Regions from separate parts of the Geopseudomonas guangdongensis genome, predicted to be linked through region 2. Evidence: riboswitches for the same ligand, from Rfam matches in the RefSeq annotation. Region 2 holds a riboswitch; each other region holds the start of a gene.
What was found. A riboswitch is a leader RNA that binds a small molecule or an ion and turns the genes downstream of it on or off. The one in region 2 is predicted to bind cobalamin.

Region 1 (5,065 bases), 300 kb from region 2:
GGCCGGCGTTTCGCCCGCCGCGCGTTCGGCGAAGCGCAGCGGCACGCCGAGTTCGCGCGCCGCGCTGCCCAGCGCGGCGTCGCTCATCGCATCCATTGGCGCCAGCAGGCCGGCCAGCGCCGCTTCGGCCAGGCCGTGGGCGGCCAGCGCGGCGCGTACCTTGGCGGCCAGCTCGGCCTCGCCAGCCTCGACCGCCACCACCAGCGCGCGCGGGTGGATCAGCAGCTCGTCGGCGCTGGCGCCGCGCGCGCAGCTCACCCGAATGCGCCGCCCGGCGTCTTCGCGCAGCGGCAGGCGCGCCGCGGCCAGCCAGGGCGCCGCACCCTCCACGCGCACCCCCTCGCCGCCGAGCAGGTCGGCGACGAAGCGCTTGCCCTCCTCCACGTCGGCCAGCGCGTAGCCGTCCGGCGGGTTGAGCAGGCAGGTGCCGAAACGCAGTTCGCCGGACGTGGTGATCGCCGCCTCTATGCCGAAGATCGCCGCGATCTCGCGGGCGATATGGTTGACCCCGGCCAGCCCGCCGAGCAGCGGCACCACCGCGCTGGCGTCCTCGGCCACCGCCAGCACCGGCGGCTCCTGCTCCTTGTCGGCCAGCACCGGCGCCAGGCTGCGGATCACGATGCCGGCGGCGCACAGCGCGACGATGGGCGTGCCGCTCTGGTACAGCGCGCGCAGGGTGGCGCCGAAGTCGGCGTAGGCGATGTCCGCCTCGACCCGGCCCTGCAGGGCGTAGACCGGCGCCTGCGGGTAGCGGCGCTGGATGCGCCGCGCGGTGGGCAGGCTGGCGGCGCCGAGGATCACGATTGCGGGAGTCTTGTGCATCAGCCTTGCCACCTCGGGCCGGGAACCAGGATGAGGGAGAAGTACGGCGATGCCATCGGGTCGACCTCGGCCAGCGGCAGGCTGCGCTGCTCGGCCATGGTCGCCCGCTCGATATACAGGGCGCGCTCGGCCAGATTCAGGCGCTCCAGCACCCGGCGCACCTTGTCGAAGTTGCGGCCGAGCTTCATCACCACCGCCGCCTCGACGCCGGACAGCCGCGCGGTCAGCTCCTCCTCGGACAGCACGCCGGACAGCACCAAAAGGCTCTGGTTGCGATACACCAGCGGCGCGCCGAGCGCGGCGGCGGCGCCGAGCATCGAGCACACGCCGGGCACCACCTCGGTGGCGTAACGCTCGGCCAGGCGGTCGTGCAGGTACATGTAGGAGCCGTAGAACAGCGCATCGCCCTCGCAGATCACCGCCACGTCACGGCCGGCGTCGAGGTGCGCGGCGACCTGCGCGGCGGCGGTGTCGTAGAAGTCGGCGATCACGTCCTCGTAGGACAAGGGCGGCGCCAGCTTCTCGGTGGTCACCGGGTAGACCAGCGGCAGGCGCAGCTGGTCGTCGCGCAGGTACTCCTCGATGACGCCGAAGGCGTTGCCGCCCTGCCCCTTGCTGGCCTTGGCCTTGGCGACGAAATAGGCCACCACCGGCGCCTCCCGCAGCAGGCGCAGCGCCTTGACGGTGATCAGCTCGGCATCGCCCGGCCCGACGCTCAGGCCCAGCAGTCGTCCCTTGCCCATCATTCCACCTCCGTGGCCAGCGCGTTGACCGCCGCGGCGGCCATGGCGCTGCCGCCGCGCCGGCCGCGGACGATCACGTAGGGCACGCCGTGGCTGCCTTCGGCGAGCAGGTCCTTGGACTCGGCGGCGCCGACGAAGCCGACCGGGAAGCCGAGGATCAGCGCCGGCTTGGGCGCGCCGGCGGCGAGCATTTCCAGCAGGTAGAACAGCGCAGTCGGCGCGTTGCCGATCACCACCACGCTGCCTTCCAGATGGTCGCGCCAGTGCTCCAGGGCCACCGCCGAGCGGGTGTTGCCCAGCTCGCGGGCCAGCGCCGGCACTTCGGGATCGTTGAGGGTGCAGACCACCCGGTTATTGGCCGGCAGGCGCGCGCGGGTGATGCCCTCGGCGACCATCCGCGCATCGCAGAGGATCGGCGCGCCGGCCGCCAGCGCGGCGCGCCCGGCGGCGCCGGCACCCGGCGAGAAGCGCAGGTCCTGCACCACGTCGACCATGCCGCAGGCGTGGATCACGCGCACGGCGAGCTTTTCTAGATCGGCGGGGATCGCCGCGAGATCGGCCTCGGCGCGGATGATAGCGAAGGAGTTGCGATAGATTTCCTGGCCATCGCGGATGTAGTCGATCATGGAGACTCCGGGGATGAGGGATGGGCGGCCAGCCGCGCGGCGGCCTGCTCGATGTTCAGATGTTCGGCCAGCACCGGGCCGTGGCCGCCGGCCAGCAACTGGTAGCGCGCCGGAGCCGTGGCCAGCAGGGTGAAGGCGGCGCCATGGGCGGCGGCGCAGCGCCGCGGGCAGCCGCTCAGATGGATGACCGCCGCGTCGGCCGCGGGCGGCAGCAAGGCGGCCAGGCGCCGGGCGTCGGCCTTGGTGTCGGCCAGCGCGCGGGCGCAGCCGGGCGAGCCGCTGCAAGCGATCAGCCGGGCCAGCGGCGCGGCCGGGTCGACCAGCAGGCCAAGCTCCGCCAGGGCGCGCTGCGCTTCGGCGCCGCGCGCGGCGGGCACGTCGGGGAGCAGCACGCCCTGCCAAGGGGTCAGATGCAGACGGGGCGTGCCCAGTCGCTCGCTCAGCGCCGCCAGCGCCTGCAACTGGCGGGCGTCGAGGCGGCCCAGCGCGGTCTGCGCGCCGACCTGGCAGAGCCCGGCCTCGCGCTGCGCCTGCACGCCGAAGCGCCGCTGCGGTTCGGCCGGCGCGCGGCGCCAGGCGAGCAGCGCGGCGTCGCGGCGCAGCGCCAGCGCCGGCTGGCGTTCGCGCAGCGCATCAAGGACGGCAGGCGCCGGCAGGCTCTGCAGCAGGTGGCGCATGCGCGTCTGCTCGGCGCCGGCGCGGTCGAGGAACAGCGCCAGCAGCGCGAACACCAGCTCGCCGGCCTGCGCCGCCGGAATCGAGGCCAGCGCGGGATCGTCCCCGGCGCGCTGCGGCGGGCAGCCGGCCAGGCCGAAGGCATAGCGCGGCCCGTCCTCGCCCGGCAGGGCCGACAGCCACAGGTCGTGGGGATGGTCGAGCATCGCCAGCGCCTCGCCGCCGTCGAGCTGCACGGCGAACTTGGGCGACAGCCCATGCCAGCGCGGTTCGCGCTCCAGCCGGGCGAGCAGCGCGGCGGCCAGCGGGCGGGTGTCGAGCAGGGTGTGGGGATCGTGGCCGGCGGCGGGGCTGAGCATCAGGTTGCGCACGTCGTCGCCGCCGGCGCTGGCGGCGCCCAGGCCGGCGGCCAGCAGGCGCTCGATCAGCGCGTCCTCGCACCCAGCGCGCACGCCGCGGATCTGCAGGTTGGCGCGGTTGGTGGCTTCCAGCACGCCGCCGGCACACGCCTCGGCGGCAACGGCGATGGCCCGCGCCTGGCGGGCGGTGAGCCGCCCACCGGGCAGCTTGATGCGGCAGATGCCGCCGTCGCGGGCGGCGACGATGCGCAGCAGGCCCGGACAGGCGGAAGGGCGCGGCGCAGCCGCGCGAAGAGGATGCTTCACGAAAGGTCACCGGATTGTCCGTCGCGGCGACCCCTGCGATCCCGCCCGCAGGCGAAACCCCGCGCCGGCCCGCAGGCTGGCGCGCTTGCAGCATCGGTACACCCCGCCCGACGTTGGCACTCGCGACTCCTCTCGCCGGCAGGTCTCCTGGCTGGCAGGTCGTCGCCCGGCGTCGCCTTCCCGGTTGCCCAGTGGCCTGTGACGCGGACTCGCTGCTGACAGTTGCGGGGGCAGCCACGGTCGGAGCGATGCTCTTCCGTGTTCCCTCTTCGGCCCTGAACGGGCACCGACGAACGCGCTATTATGCCCGCCTTTCGCCGCCATTGCCCTCACAGACCACCACGGGGGCGAATTCATTCGCCAGGGCGCGGCATTTTGGCGGAGACCTCCGCCCATCACACAAGGAACCCCGATGACGCCCTGGCTGACCGTAGTGGGCATCGGCGAAGACGGCTTCGCCGGCCTCGGCAAGAGCGCCCGCCGCGCCCTGCTCGGCGCCGCGCACATCGTCGGCGCCGAGCGCCAGCTGGCCCTGCTGCCGCGCTGCGTGAGCGCCGCGCGCGCGTGCTGGCCCAGTCCGTTCGACCTCGCCGCCGTGCTGGCCCGGCGCGGCACGCCTACCTGCGTGCTGGCCAGCGGCGACCCGATGTTCTACGGCGTCGGCGCCAGCCTGGCGCGCGCGCTGCCGGCCGGGGAGCTGCGCGTGCTGCCGTCGCCCTCCTCGGTGTCCCTGGCCGCCGCGCGCCTGGGCTGGGCGCTGCAGGACTGCACGGTGGTCTCGCTGGTCGCCCGCCCGCTGGCCGCGCTGAACCGCCACCTGCAGCCCGGCGCGCGCCTGCTGGTGCTCAGCGAAGGCGCCGCCACCCCGGCGCAGGTCGCCGAACTGCTGCGCGAGCGCGGCTTCGGCCTCAGCCGCCTCAGCCTGCTGGAGCACCTCGGCGGCCCGCACGAACGGCGCCTCGACGGCCTCGCCGCCGACTGGAGCCTGCCGCCCGGCGCCGCCCTCAACCTGCTGGCCATCGACTGCCGGGCGGAAGCCGGCGCGCAGCCGCTGCCGTCCACCGTCGGCCTGCCCGACGAGGCCTACCGCCACGACGGCCAGCTGACCAAGCGCGACGTGCGCGCCGTCACCCTCGCCCGCCTCGCCCCGCTGCCCGGCGAGCTGCTGTGGGACGTCGGCGCCGGCTGCGGCTCGATCGGCATCGAGTGGCTGCGCGCCCATCCGCAGTGCCGCGCCATCGCCCTGGAGGCCGACGAGGGCCGCCAGGCGCACATCCGCCACAACCGCGACGCCCTCGGCGTGCCGCACCTGCAGCTGGTCGCCGGCAGCGCGCCGCAGGCGCTGGCCGGCCTGCCGGCGCCGGAGGCGGTGTTCATCGGCGGCGGCGTCACCGTGCCCGGCGTGCTGGAAGACTGCTGGGCGGCGCTCAAGCCGGGGGGACGGCTGATCGCCAACGCCGTCACCCTGCAGAGCGAGGCGCGGCTTATCGACTGGCACGCCCGCCACGGCGGCGAGCTGCTGCGCCTGCACATC
Region 2 (5,065 bases):
GGCTGAGCGCGCCGGCGATGCTCTCGGCATCGGCCGGCGCGCCTTCACCCAGCGCCGGGCGCTGGTGGACTTCGCCGTGGTAGACCGCCGCGCCACCCAGCTCGACGCCAAGGGCCCCGGCGCCGGCAGCCATCACCGGCCCGGCGTTGGGGCTGTCCCACTGCGGCGCCTGGCGGCGCCAGCAGGCCAGCGCGCGGCGGGTCTGGCCGAGCAGCGCGTAGGTCAGCGCGGTGAGGCGCGCCGGCACGTAGTTGAGCGCATCGTCGATGCGCGCCGCCGCCCAGCCGAAGCGTTCGAAACGCTCGGTGCGGTAGCCCCACATGGCGTCGAGGGTGTTGGCCAGGCGGTAGAGCACCACCCCCGGCGCGCCGGCCACGGCGAACCAGAACAGCGCGGCGAACACCGCGTCGCTGCCGTTCTCCAGCACCGACTCGGTGGCGGCGCGGGCCACGCCGTGCTCATCGAGCGCAGAGGTATCGCGGCTGACCACCCGCGCCACGCCGGCGCGCGCCGCCGGCAGGTCGCCACGACGCAGGGCGTCGAGCACCGGCAGGGCGTGCTCGTGCAGGCTGCGCAGGCCCAGCGCCGCATAGAGGGCGAGGATCTCCAGCGCCCCGCCGAGCAGCGGCAGCTGCACCAGCCCCCAGGTCAGCACGGTGAGCGGCAGCACCGCCAGGCACCAGGCGCTGACGCCGTGGCTGCGCCAGCCGCCGCCGTGGGCGTTGAAGCGCGCTTCCAGACGCTCGGCCAGGCGGCCGAACAGCACCAGCGGGTGATGGCGGCGCGGCTCGCCGAGGGCCACGTCCAGCGCCACGCCGGCGCACAGGGCCAGACCCAGGCTCATGGCTGCTGCCCCCAGCGGTTCTCGTAGAGCATCGCGGCCAGCGGCCGCTCCTCGGCCCAGCCCTCCTCCACCAGCATCGGTCGCGGATAGAACGCCTCGACCGGGCCGAGGCAGAGCAGCGCCAGCGGTTCGGCGCCCTCCGGCAGGCCGAGCAGCTCGGCCAGTGCGAGCGGGTCGAACAGCGACACCCAGCCCATGCCCAGGCCTTCGGCGCGGGCCGCCAGCCAGAGGTTCTGGATGGCGCAGGACAGCGAAGCCAGATCCATCTGCGGCAGGGTGCGGCGGCCGAAGATGTAGCGCTCGCGGCCGTCCATCAGGCAGGCCACCAGCAGCTCGGCGCTGTCCTCGATGCCTTCGACCTTGAGGCGCATGAACTCGTCGCTGCGCTCGCCGAGGGCCTCGGCGGTGCGCGCCCGCTCGGCCTCCACCAGCGCCTTGATCTGTTGGCGCAGCGCGCGGTCGGTGATGCGGATAAAACGCCACGGCTGCATCAGGCCGACGCTGGGCGCCTGGTGCGCGGCGTCGAGCAGGCGGGCGAGCAGCTCGGGGGCTACCGTGCCGCCGCTGAAGTGGCGCATGTCGCGGCGCTCGGCGATGGCGCGGTAGACCGCGGCGCGCTCGGCGGCGCTGAAGGTGTGGGGGTTGCCGGCAAATTCCGGCCGCTGACTGGGAGCTTCGTCGTTCATGGTCGAGCCTTGGGCGGCAGCGGCGCGGCGCACGGCCGAGGCGCTGCCGGAGGATTCGCCACGGCGCTCATGGCCGCAGCAGGGCGGCAGCCGCGCGCGGTGCCGAGGGCAGATAGAAGTGGATGTAGCTGGCGGTCAGCCGGCCGCTGCGGTACAGCGGCTCGCGGGTGCGCCGGTAGTTGGGGCATTCGCCGTGGGTCAGCGGCGCCTGCGGGCTATCCATCCGCGAGTGGTGGTAGCTGTGGCCGCGCAGGCGCTCGCCGTCCAGTTCGACCTCCTGCATGGCCAATGCCACCAGTTTCGGCTGCATGACCGCCTCGCCCGGCAGCAGGCCGAGCATCGGCGCGCGCTGGCCATGCACGTCGGTCAGACCGTCGAGCAGGTAGAGCATGCCGCCGCATTCGGCGAGGATCGGCTTGCCGGCGGCGTGATGGACACAGATCGCCGCACGCATTGGCGCGTTGTCCGCCAGACGCTGCAGGTGCAGCTCCGGGTAGCCGCCGGGCAGGTAGAGGCTGTCCACCTCGGGCAGCCGCGCGTCGGCGAGCGGCGAGAAGAAGTGCAGCTCGGCGCCCAGCTCGCGCAGCAGGTCGAGGTTGGCCGGATAGACGAAGGCGAAGGCGGCATCGCGGGCCACGCCGATGCGCACCCCGGCGAGCAACGGCGCGCAGTCCAGCGGTGCCGGGGCGGCGAACGTCACCGGCGCCGGCAGGTGCAGCGCGGCGCTCTGCGCCAGGCTCGCCGCGGCGCGTTGCAGGCGGGTGTCGAGGTCGTCCAGCTCGGCGGCCTGCACCAGCCCGAGGTGCCGGCGCGGCAGCTCGATGGCCGCCTCGCGCGGCAAGGCGCCATACCAGGGCAGGTGCGCCGGCAGGCAGGCCTGCAGGATCTCGCCGTGGCGTGCGCTGCCGACCCGGTTGGCCAGCACGCCGGCGAACGGCAGATCGCTCTGGTAGCTGGCCATGCCGTGGGCGATGGCGGCGAAGGTCTGCGCCATGGCGCTGGCGTCGATCACCGCCAGCACCGGCACGCCGAAGCGCCGCGCCAGTTCGGCGGCCGAGGGGCTGCCGTCGAACAGGCCCATCACCCCTTCGATGAGGATCAGGTCGGCCTCGCCGGCCGCCTGCCACAGGCGCCGCCGGCACTCCTCCTCGCCGACCAGCCAGAGGTCCAGCGGGTAGACCGCAGCGCCCGAGGCGCGGGCGAGGATCATCGGGTCGAGGAAGTCCGGACCGCATTTGAACACCCGCACCCGCAGCCCCTGGTCGACGTAGTGACGGGCCAGCGCGGCGGTGACGGTGGTCTTGCCCTGTCCGGAAGCGGGCGCGGCGACCAGCAGGGCCGGGCAGCGGCGCGACGCGGCCATCAGAACTCCACCCCCTTCTGCGCCTTCACCCCGGCCTGGAAGGCGTGCTTGACCAGCGCGATGTCGCTGACCGTATCGGCCGCCTCGATCAGGCCGGGCAAGGCGCCGCGCCCGGTGATCACCACATGCTGCATCGGCGGACGCGCGGCGAGGTCGGCCAGGACGCGTTCGAGCGGCAGGTAGCCGTGCTTGAGGGCGATGTTCAGCTCGTCGAGGATCACCAGGGCGATCTGCGGATCGCCGAGCAGTTCGCGGGCCACCGCCCAGGCCGCTTCGGCCTTCTCGATGTCGCGCTGGCGGTTCTGGGTTTCCCAGGTGAAGCCCTCGCCCATCACGAAGTAGCGCACCTCGTCGGGGAAGCGGCGGAAGAAGGCTTCCTCGCCGGTGGTCGCGGCGCCCTTGATGAACTGCACCACGCCGGCCTTGAGGCCGTGGCCGAGGGCGCGCGCCAGCATGCCGAAGGCGGCGCTGCTCTTGCCCTTGCCGTTGCCGCTGTTGACCAGCAGCAGGCCGCGCTCGGCGCTGGCTTCGGCGATCCGTGCGTCGATCAGCGCCTTCTTGCGCTGCATGCGCGCCACGTGGCGCTGGTCGCGTTGCTGGTCCTGGATGTCGCTGTCGTGCATGTCTGTCTCCGCTGTGCGCTCCCCGCGCAGGGTGGCCACGCAGGACGACAGCGACGACGGGCGACGGCGGCGAGCGCCGCACCACCCGACGGCCAGCGCCCTCCGCGATACCGTGGATGCCACAGGCCGGTCTCCGGGCTCGCGAGTGGCGCCTGTCGCGCCCGAAACCGCGCCTTCCCGTGCCAAGCACAGTGGCCCATGCGGTTTCTCGACTCGCCTACCGTTGCGGGGGCAGCGCCGGCCTGGTCCGCGATGGCAGCGAACGCACCGGCTTCCCTGTTTCACCCCGCCGAGCCGGCGGCTGGGGGGCACCTGAAGCAGGCCGGCAGGTTAGAGACTTGTGTGACGGGCGTCAAACGCGCGTCCGCACACGCCATCGCAGAACAAATGTGCCGGGCGTCACAGTTGGCGCACGGACTGCGGCAGAGCCCGCGTCCCTCATGTGGTCTTTCGCCGCAGCCCGTGCTATGAAACGGCCTGCACCGCCCATAGCGGCACGCAGCCATCGGCACATGACCGCCAGACGTCAAAAGAAAGGAATGCAGCATGGGGATCGTCATTTCCTGGTCGCCGGAATTCGCCACCGGCATCGACATCATCGACGAGCAGCACAAGCGTATCTTCGAGTATCTGGCGGAGATCGATCAGGCCATCACCACCCAGTCGGTCGAGGCGGTGGAGCACGTGATCCACGAGCTGATCGACTACGCCATCTCTCACAACACCTTCGAGGAGAGCCTGATGGAGAAGGCCGGCTATCCCATGCTGGATGCCCACCATCAGGTGCACGAAGCCTTCAAGGCACGCGCCCATGGCTATGCCCAGCGCCTGGAAAACGGCCAGGACCCGTTCCGACTGGCCCGCGAGGTGCGCACCGACATCGGCCTGTGGCTGATGAACCACATCAAGCGCGAGGACAAGCACTACGCGCCCTTCGTCAAGAAGAGCCTCGACGGCGGCTTCGTCTCGCGGATGCTGGGCAAGTTCTTTCGCTGAAACCTGCGCAACGACGGCGCCACAAACGACAAGGCCCGCATCTTGCGATGCGGGCCTTGTGCGTTCAACGCCTGGTCAGCCGATCACTGCTTGATCTGGGCTTCCACTTCGGCCTCCACGCGACGGTTCACCGCGCGGCCGGCGTCGGTGGCGTTGTCGGCGACCGGGCGGGACTCGCCGTAGCCGACCGAGTTGACGCGACCGGCATCGACGCCGTACTGGTTCACCAGCACCTGGCGCACGGCCGCGGCACGGCGCTCGGAGAGCTTCTGGTTGTAGGCGTCGGTGCCGACGGAGTCGGTGTGACCTTCAACCACGGTGGTGGTCTGCGGGTACTGGTTCATGAAGTCGGCCAGGTTCTGGATGTCGCCGTAGCTTTCCGGCTTGACCTGGGCCTTGTCGAAGTCGAACTTCACGTCCAGCTCGACACGCACCACTTCCGGTACCGGCTCGGCCACCGGAGCCGGCGCTTCGACCAGCGGAGCCGGCTCGGCCACCGGAGCCGGGGCCGGCTGGCTGCCGCCACCGAAGTTCATGCCAACGCCGACGCCGG
Region 3 (5,065 bases), 990 kb from region 2:
CATCGAGTCGGCCGAGGCCGGCCTGATCGAGCCGATCCTGGTCGGCCCGCGCAACCGCCTGCTCGACATCGCCGAGGGCGCCGGTCTCGACCTGTCGCCCTACCGCCTGGAAGACGTGCCGCACAGCCACGCCGCCGCCGCCCGCGCGGTGGAGCTGGTGCGCAGCGGCGAGGCCGACTCGCTGATGAAGGGCAGCCTGCACACCGACGAATTCATGGGCGCGGTGCTCGACCGCCAGACCGGCGTGCGCACCGACCGCCGCATCAGCCACGTCTACGTGATGAAGGTGGAAAGCTACCCGCGCTACCTGTTCATCACCGACGCGGCGATCAACATCGCCCCCGACCTGGCCACCAAGCGCCACATCGTGCAGAACGCCATCGACCTCTGCCACGCGCTGGGCATCGCCCGGCCCAAGGTGGCGATCCTCGCCGCCGTGGAAACCGTCACCGCCTCGATGCCGGCGACCATCGACGCCGCCGCGCTGTGCAAGATGGCCGACCGCAAGCAGATCACCGGGGCGATCCTCGACGGCCCGCTGGCCTTCGACAACGCCATCTCCCACGCCGCCGCCGACAGCAAGGGCATCGACTCGCCGGTGGCCGGCGATCCGGACATCCTGCTGGTCCCCGACCTGGAAGCCGGCAACATGCTGGCCAAGCAGCTCAGCTACCTGGCCGCCGCCGCCTCGGCCGGGGTGGTGATGGGCGCACGGGTACCGATCGTGCTCAACAGCCGCGCCGAGGACGCCCGCGTGCGCCTGGCTTCCACCGCGGTCGCCGCGCTGGCCGCCCGCCATCGCCTGCAGAGCGGCGAGGTGCGCGGATGAGCGCCCCGCTGCTGGCCCTCAACGTCGGCTCGGCCACCCTCAAGTTCACCACCTTCGACATCCAGGGCCGCGAGCCGCGCGTGCTGGTGCGCGGCCTGGTGGACGGCATCGGCCAGGCCGAAGGCCGCCTCGCCGCCCGCACCGCCGACGGCCAGGTGCTCTGCGACGAACCGCTGCGCGAGGTGCGCCACGAGAACGCCATCGCCCAGGTGCTGGCCCTGGCCGAGAGCGGCCGGAACCGGCCGGGCGCCATCGTCCACCGCGTGGTCCACGGCGGCGAGCTGTTCTCCCGCGCCACGCGGGTCGACGGCGAGGTCTGCGCCCAGCTGCACAGCCTCACCCCGCTGGCCCCGCTGCACCAGCCCGCCGCCCTCGCCGGCCTGGAGGCGGCGCGCCGCGCGGCGCTCGGCGTGGTGCAGATCGCCTGCTTCGATACCGCCTTCCACGCCACCCAGGACCCGTTGGCCACCCGCTTCGCCATCGACCGCCGCTGGCACGACGCCGGGGTGCGCCGCTACAGCTTCCACGGCCTATCCTACGCCGCGATCAGCCACCAGCTGCCGGCGGTACTCGGCGAGGGCGAGGCCGACAAGCGCGTGGTGGTCCTGCACCTGGGCAGCGGCTCCAGCGGCTGCGTCCTGCACCGCCGGCGCAGCGTCGCCAACAGCACCGGCATGGGCGCCTGCGAGGGACTGATGATGGGCACCCGTCCCGGCAACCTCGACCCCGAGGTGCTGCTCTACTGGATGGAGCACGGCGGCATGGACATCCCCGCGGTACGCCGCGAGCTGTACCGCAACTCCGGCCTGCTCGGCGTCTCCGGCGAGTCCTCGGACATGCGCGTGCTGCTGGCCAGCGACTCGCCCCAGGCGCGTCTGGCGGTGGAACTGTACTGCTACCGCGCGGCCCGCGAAGTCGCGGCCCTGGCCGCCCAGGCCGGCGGCGTCGACCATCTGGTGTTCACCGCCGGGATCGGCGAACGCAGCGCCACCGTGCGCGCGATGATCCTCGAACGCCTGAGCTGGCTGGGGTTCGCCCTCGACGCCGCGACCAACGCCGCCCAGGCCGTCCATGGCGGCGCCGCCCGCCTGAGCAGCGCCGACAGCCAGCGCGGCATCTGGGTGATCCCCACCGACGAGGAAGGCCAGATGGCCCGCGAGGCCATGGCCCTGCTCGCCGGCTGAAGCGCCCCGGCGCCGGCCCTCCCGCCGGCGCCGCAGGGCGCCCCGCGATTGCTTTCGCCGCCGCCAGCCCGTAAGGTGCGCGGCGTTTTGCATTCCGTCAGGGTGCGCAGGCCTGGCCTGCGTTAAACGGGAAGCCGGTGCGCTCCATGGGAGCAAGGCCGGCGCTGCCCCCGCAACGGTAATCGACCGCAGGCCTCGGCCTGCCACCTTGCCCAACGGCCACTGGGGATTCCCCGGGAAGGCGGGCCAAGGGTCGACAGCCCGGAGACCGGCCCCGACGGATTCGACAGGTGTTGCGGAGGGCCGCACCGTCAGTCGCGCGCCGTCCGGCGCGTCTCTGCTTTCTGCCCTCCTCGAAAGTCTGCCCCATCACTTTTGAGGATTCCTCGATGAAGCTTTCCCCTCTGGCGCTGGCCGTTGCCCTGGCGCCGGGCCTTGTTTTGGCCGAAACCGAACAGACCAGAAAGAACAGCGAACTGCCCCCCCTGGTGGTGACCCGCGCCACCGCACTGCACAACCCGGTACCGAGCAGTGTGGCGGTCATCGACCGCCAGCAGATCGAAGCCAGCGCCAGCCACGACCTGCTCGACCTGCTGCGCAGCCAAGCGGGCCTGCAGGTCCGCGACACCATGGGCGACGGCAACCGGGTTGCGCTCAGCCTGCGCGGCTTCGGCGAGAACGCCGGCAATAACACGCTGATCCTGGTCGACGGCCGCCGCCTCAACCAACCCAGCCTGGCCACCCCGGATCTCAACGCGGTACCGCTGGACAACATCGAGCGCATCGAGATCATTCGTGGCACCGGCACCGTGCTGTACGGCGACCAGGCCGTCGGCGGGGTGATCAACATCGTCACCCGCACGCCGCAGCACAACGAGGCCTATGTCGAGACCAGCATCGGCAGTCACGACCTCGAAGCTTACCGGGGTCGCCTGTTCCAGCAGCTGGGCGGAGGTTTTTCGCTGTACGCCAGCGGCGAAACCCGCAACAGCGACAACTACCGCGACCACAACAATGCCAGCTACAGCAATGCCTTCACCCGCCTGCGTTATGACCATGCCGCTGGCCATGCGCTGTACGAATACCAGACGGTAGACGACGAACTGCTGTATCCGGGCTCGCTCACGCTCGACCAGCGCCGGGCCGACCGCAAGCAGAGCCTGTCCAGCGACTGGAACGACAGCAAGACCCAGGTACACCGCTTCGCCCTCGAGCAGCGTCTGAACGCGATCTGGACCGCCAATTTCGACTACAGCCACAGCGATCAGGATGGCGTCGGCCAGTTTTGGACCCCGTTCGAGCAGGGCACCCGCATCGAAAGCCTCAGCCCGCGCCTGACCGCCCGCTGGGACAGCAGCCTCGGCCGCAGCGAATGGCTGCTCGGCCACGACCACATCACCAGCGACTATGAGCTGTCCTCCTCCAGCACCGAGTTTCGCCAGACCCTGCGCGACTGGTATACCCAGCTCAGCCAGCCGCTCGGACATGACCTGACCCTGACCCTCGGCTACCGCGCCAGCGAGGCGGAAGACCGCAATCATGCGGCCAACCGCAGCCATTCCGACCGAGAGGACAGCAGCAGCATCGGCCTGAGCTGGCAGGCCAACCAGCAGACGCGCCTGTTCATCAAGCGCGAGGACGTGCTGCGCTGGGCCAACGTCGACGAGAATGGCTTTACCCTGCCCGGCACCACCTTCCTCAAGCCGCAGACCGGCGAATCCTGGGAAAGCGGGATCGAATGGAGCGACGGCCGTCAGCGCTACCAGGCCAGCCTGTACCGCCTCGAACTGAATGACGAGATTCTCTACGACGCGATCATCGCCAATCCTGCGTCCCAGAATGGGCGCGGTGCCAACATCAATCTGGACAAGACCCTGCGCAAGGGGCTGCTGCTGGAGGCCGAACGCCAGTTGAGCGAGCGCCTGAGCATCGGCGGCCAGTACAGCTTCACCGACGCCGAATACCGCGCCGGCAGCTTCCAGGGTAACGACGTACCCTGGGTCGCCCGCCACAGCGGCAGTATGCACGTCGGCTATGAGCTTCTGCCCGGCCTGACAAGCCAGCTGGAAGCCGTCTACACCGGCCGCCGCCACTACTCGAGCGACGATGCCAACAGCCTGCGCAAGGCCGGCAGCTACACCCTGCTCAACGCGGCCTTGCGCTACGACTACCGGCAGTTCAATGCCAAGCTGCGCATCAACAACCTGACCGGCAAGCGCTACGATGCCTTCGCCAGCGCCAACAGCCGCTACCCGGCACCGGAAGAAGACGTGCAGCTCAGCGTCGGCTACCGCTTCTGACCAGGGCACCAGCCTGCACTCCGCCTCGGGGATGCAGGCTGGCGCGCAGCGTCAGGGTACAGAGCCCGCCCTGCGCCGGTGCGCGGCGCGCGCCGCGGGCGCCATCGCGGGGCAGTCGGACAGCCCCGCGGCTTTGGGCTACCATGCCCGCATCACCACTCCCCTGCCGCGAGGCCCGCATGTCCGATACCGTCCGCAGCGACGTTCGCCTGATCAAGAAGTATCCCAACCGTCGCCTGTACGACACCCACACCAGCAGCCATGTGACCCTGGCCGACATCCGCCAGCTGGTGATCGACGAAACGCCCTTCCAGGTGGTGGACGCCAAGAGCGGCGAGGACCTGACCCGCAGCATCCTCCTGCAGATCATCCAGGAGGCCGAGCGCGACGGCGAGCCGATCTTCTCCAGCGAAATGTTGCAGAGCATCATCCGTTTCTACGGCCCCTTCCAGGGCATGCTCGGCAGCTATCTGGACAAGAGCATCCAGGCGGTGATCGAGGTGCAGAAGCAGACCGGCGAGCAGTCGACCCAGGCCTGGAACGACTTCCTGCGCAGCCAGATGCCGGTGATGCAGAACCTCATGCAGCAGTATCTGGAGCAGTCGAAGAAGCTCTACCTGAGCACCCAGAACATGTTCGGCCTGTTCGGCGCCCGCCCGGGCGCAAATAAAAAAGGCGACGGGGATCAGTGATCCACCGTCGCCAGTGACGCTCAACGAGTCGAGCGCCGGCACATGATCGGTTACTTGCTG

Region 1: it holds a riboswitch for cobalamin, as region 2 does, so the genes downstream of both, cobG (precorrin-3B synthase) here and cobO (cob(I)yrinic acid a,c-diamide adenosyltransferase) in region 2, are expected to answer to the same signal.
Region 3: it holds a riboswitch for cobalamin, as region 2 does, so the genes downstream of both, BLU22_RS06830 (TonB-dependent receptor) here and cobO (cob(I)yrinic acid a,c-diamide adenosyltransferase) in region 2, are expected to answer to the same signal.

What each region holds. Positions count from the first base shown of each region.
Region 1 is NZ_LT629780.1:2,688,378-2,693,442, forward strand. Features, by position in the region: gene cobJ (precorrin-3B C(17)-methyltransferase) at 1-822, opposite strand, end outside; gene BLU22_RS12635 (precorrin-2 C(20)-methyltransferase) at 822-1,565, opposite strand; gene BLU22_RS12640 (precorrin-8X methylmutase) at 1,565-2,191, opposite strand; gene cobG (precorrin-3B synthase) at 2,188-3,531, opposite strand; cobalamin riboswitch at 3,652-3,837, opposite strand; gene cbiE (precorrin-6y C5,15-methyltransferase (decarboxylating) subunit CbiE) at 3,944-5,065, shown strand, end outside.
Region 2 is NZ_LT629780.1:2,390,587-2,395,651, reverse strand. Features, by position in the region: gene cbiB (adenosylcobinamide-phosphate synthase CbiB) at 1-844, opposite strand, end outside; gene bluB (5,6-dimethylbenzimidazole synthase) at 841-1,530, opposite strand; gene BLU22_RS11330 (cobyrinate a,c-diamide synthase) at 1,598-2,893, opposite strand; gene cobO (cob(I)yrinic acid a,c-diamide adenosyltransferase) at 2,893-3,516, opposite strand; cobalamin riboswitch at 3,624-3,847, opposite strand; gene BLU22_RS11320 (bacteriohemerythrin) at 4,063-4,512, shown strand; gene BLU22_RS11315 (OmpA family protein) at 4,596-5,065, opposite strand, start outside.
Region 3 is NZ_LT629780.1:1,402,883-1,407,947, reverse strand. Features, by position in the region: gene BLU22_RS06840 (bifunctional enoyl-CoA hydratase/phosphate acetyltransferase) at 1-829, shown strand, start outside; gene BLU22_RS06835 (acetate/propionate family kinase) at 826-2,013, shown strand; cobalamin riboswitch at 2,097-2,304, shown strand; gene BLU22_RS06830 (TonB-dependent receptor) at 2,403-4,313, shown strand; gene phaR (polyhydroxyalkanoate synthesis repressor PhaR) at 4,493-5,005, shown strand; gene phaP (TIGR01841 family phasin) at 5,056-5,065, opposite strand, start outside.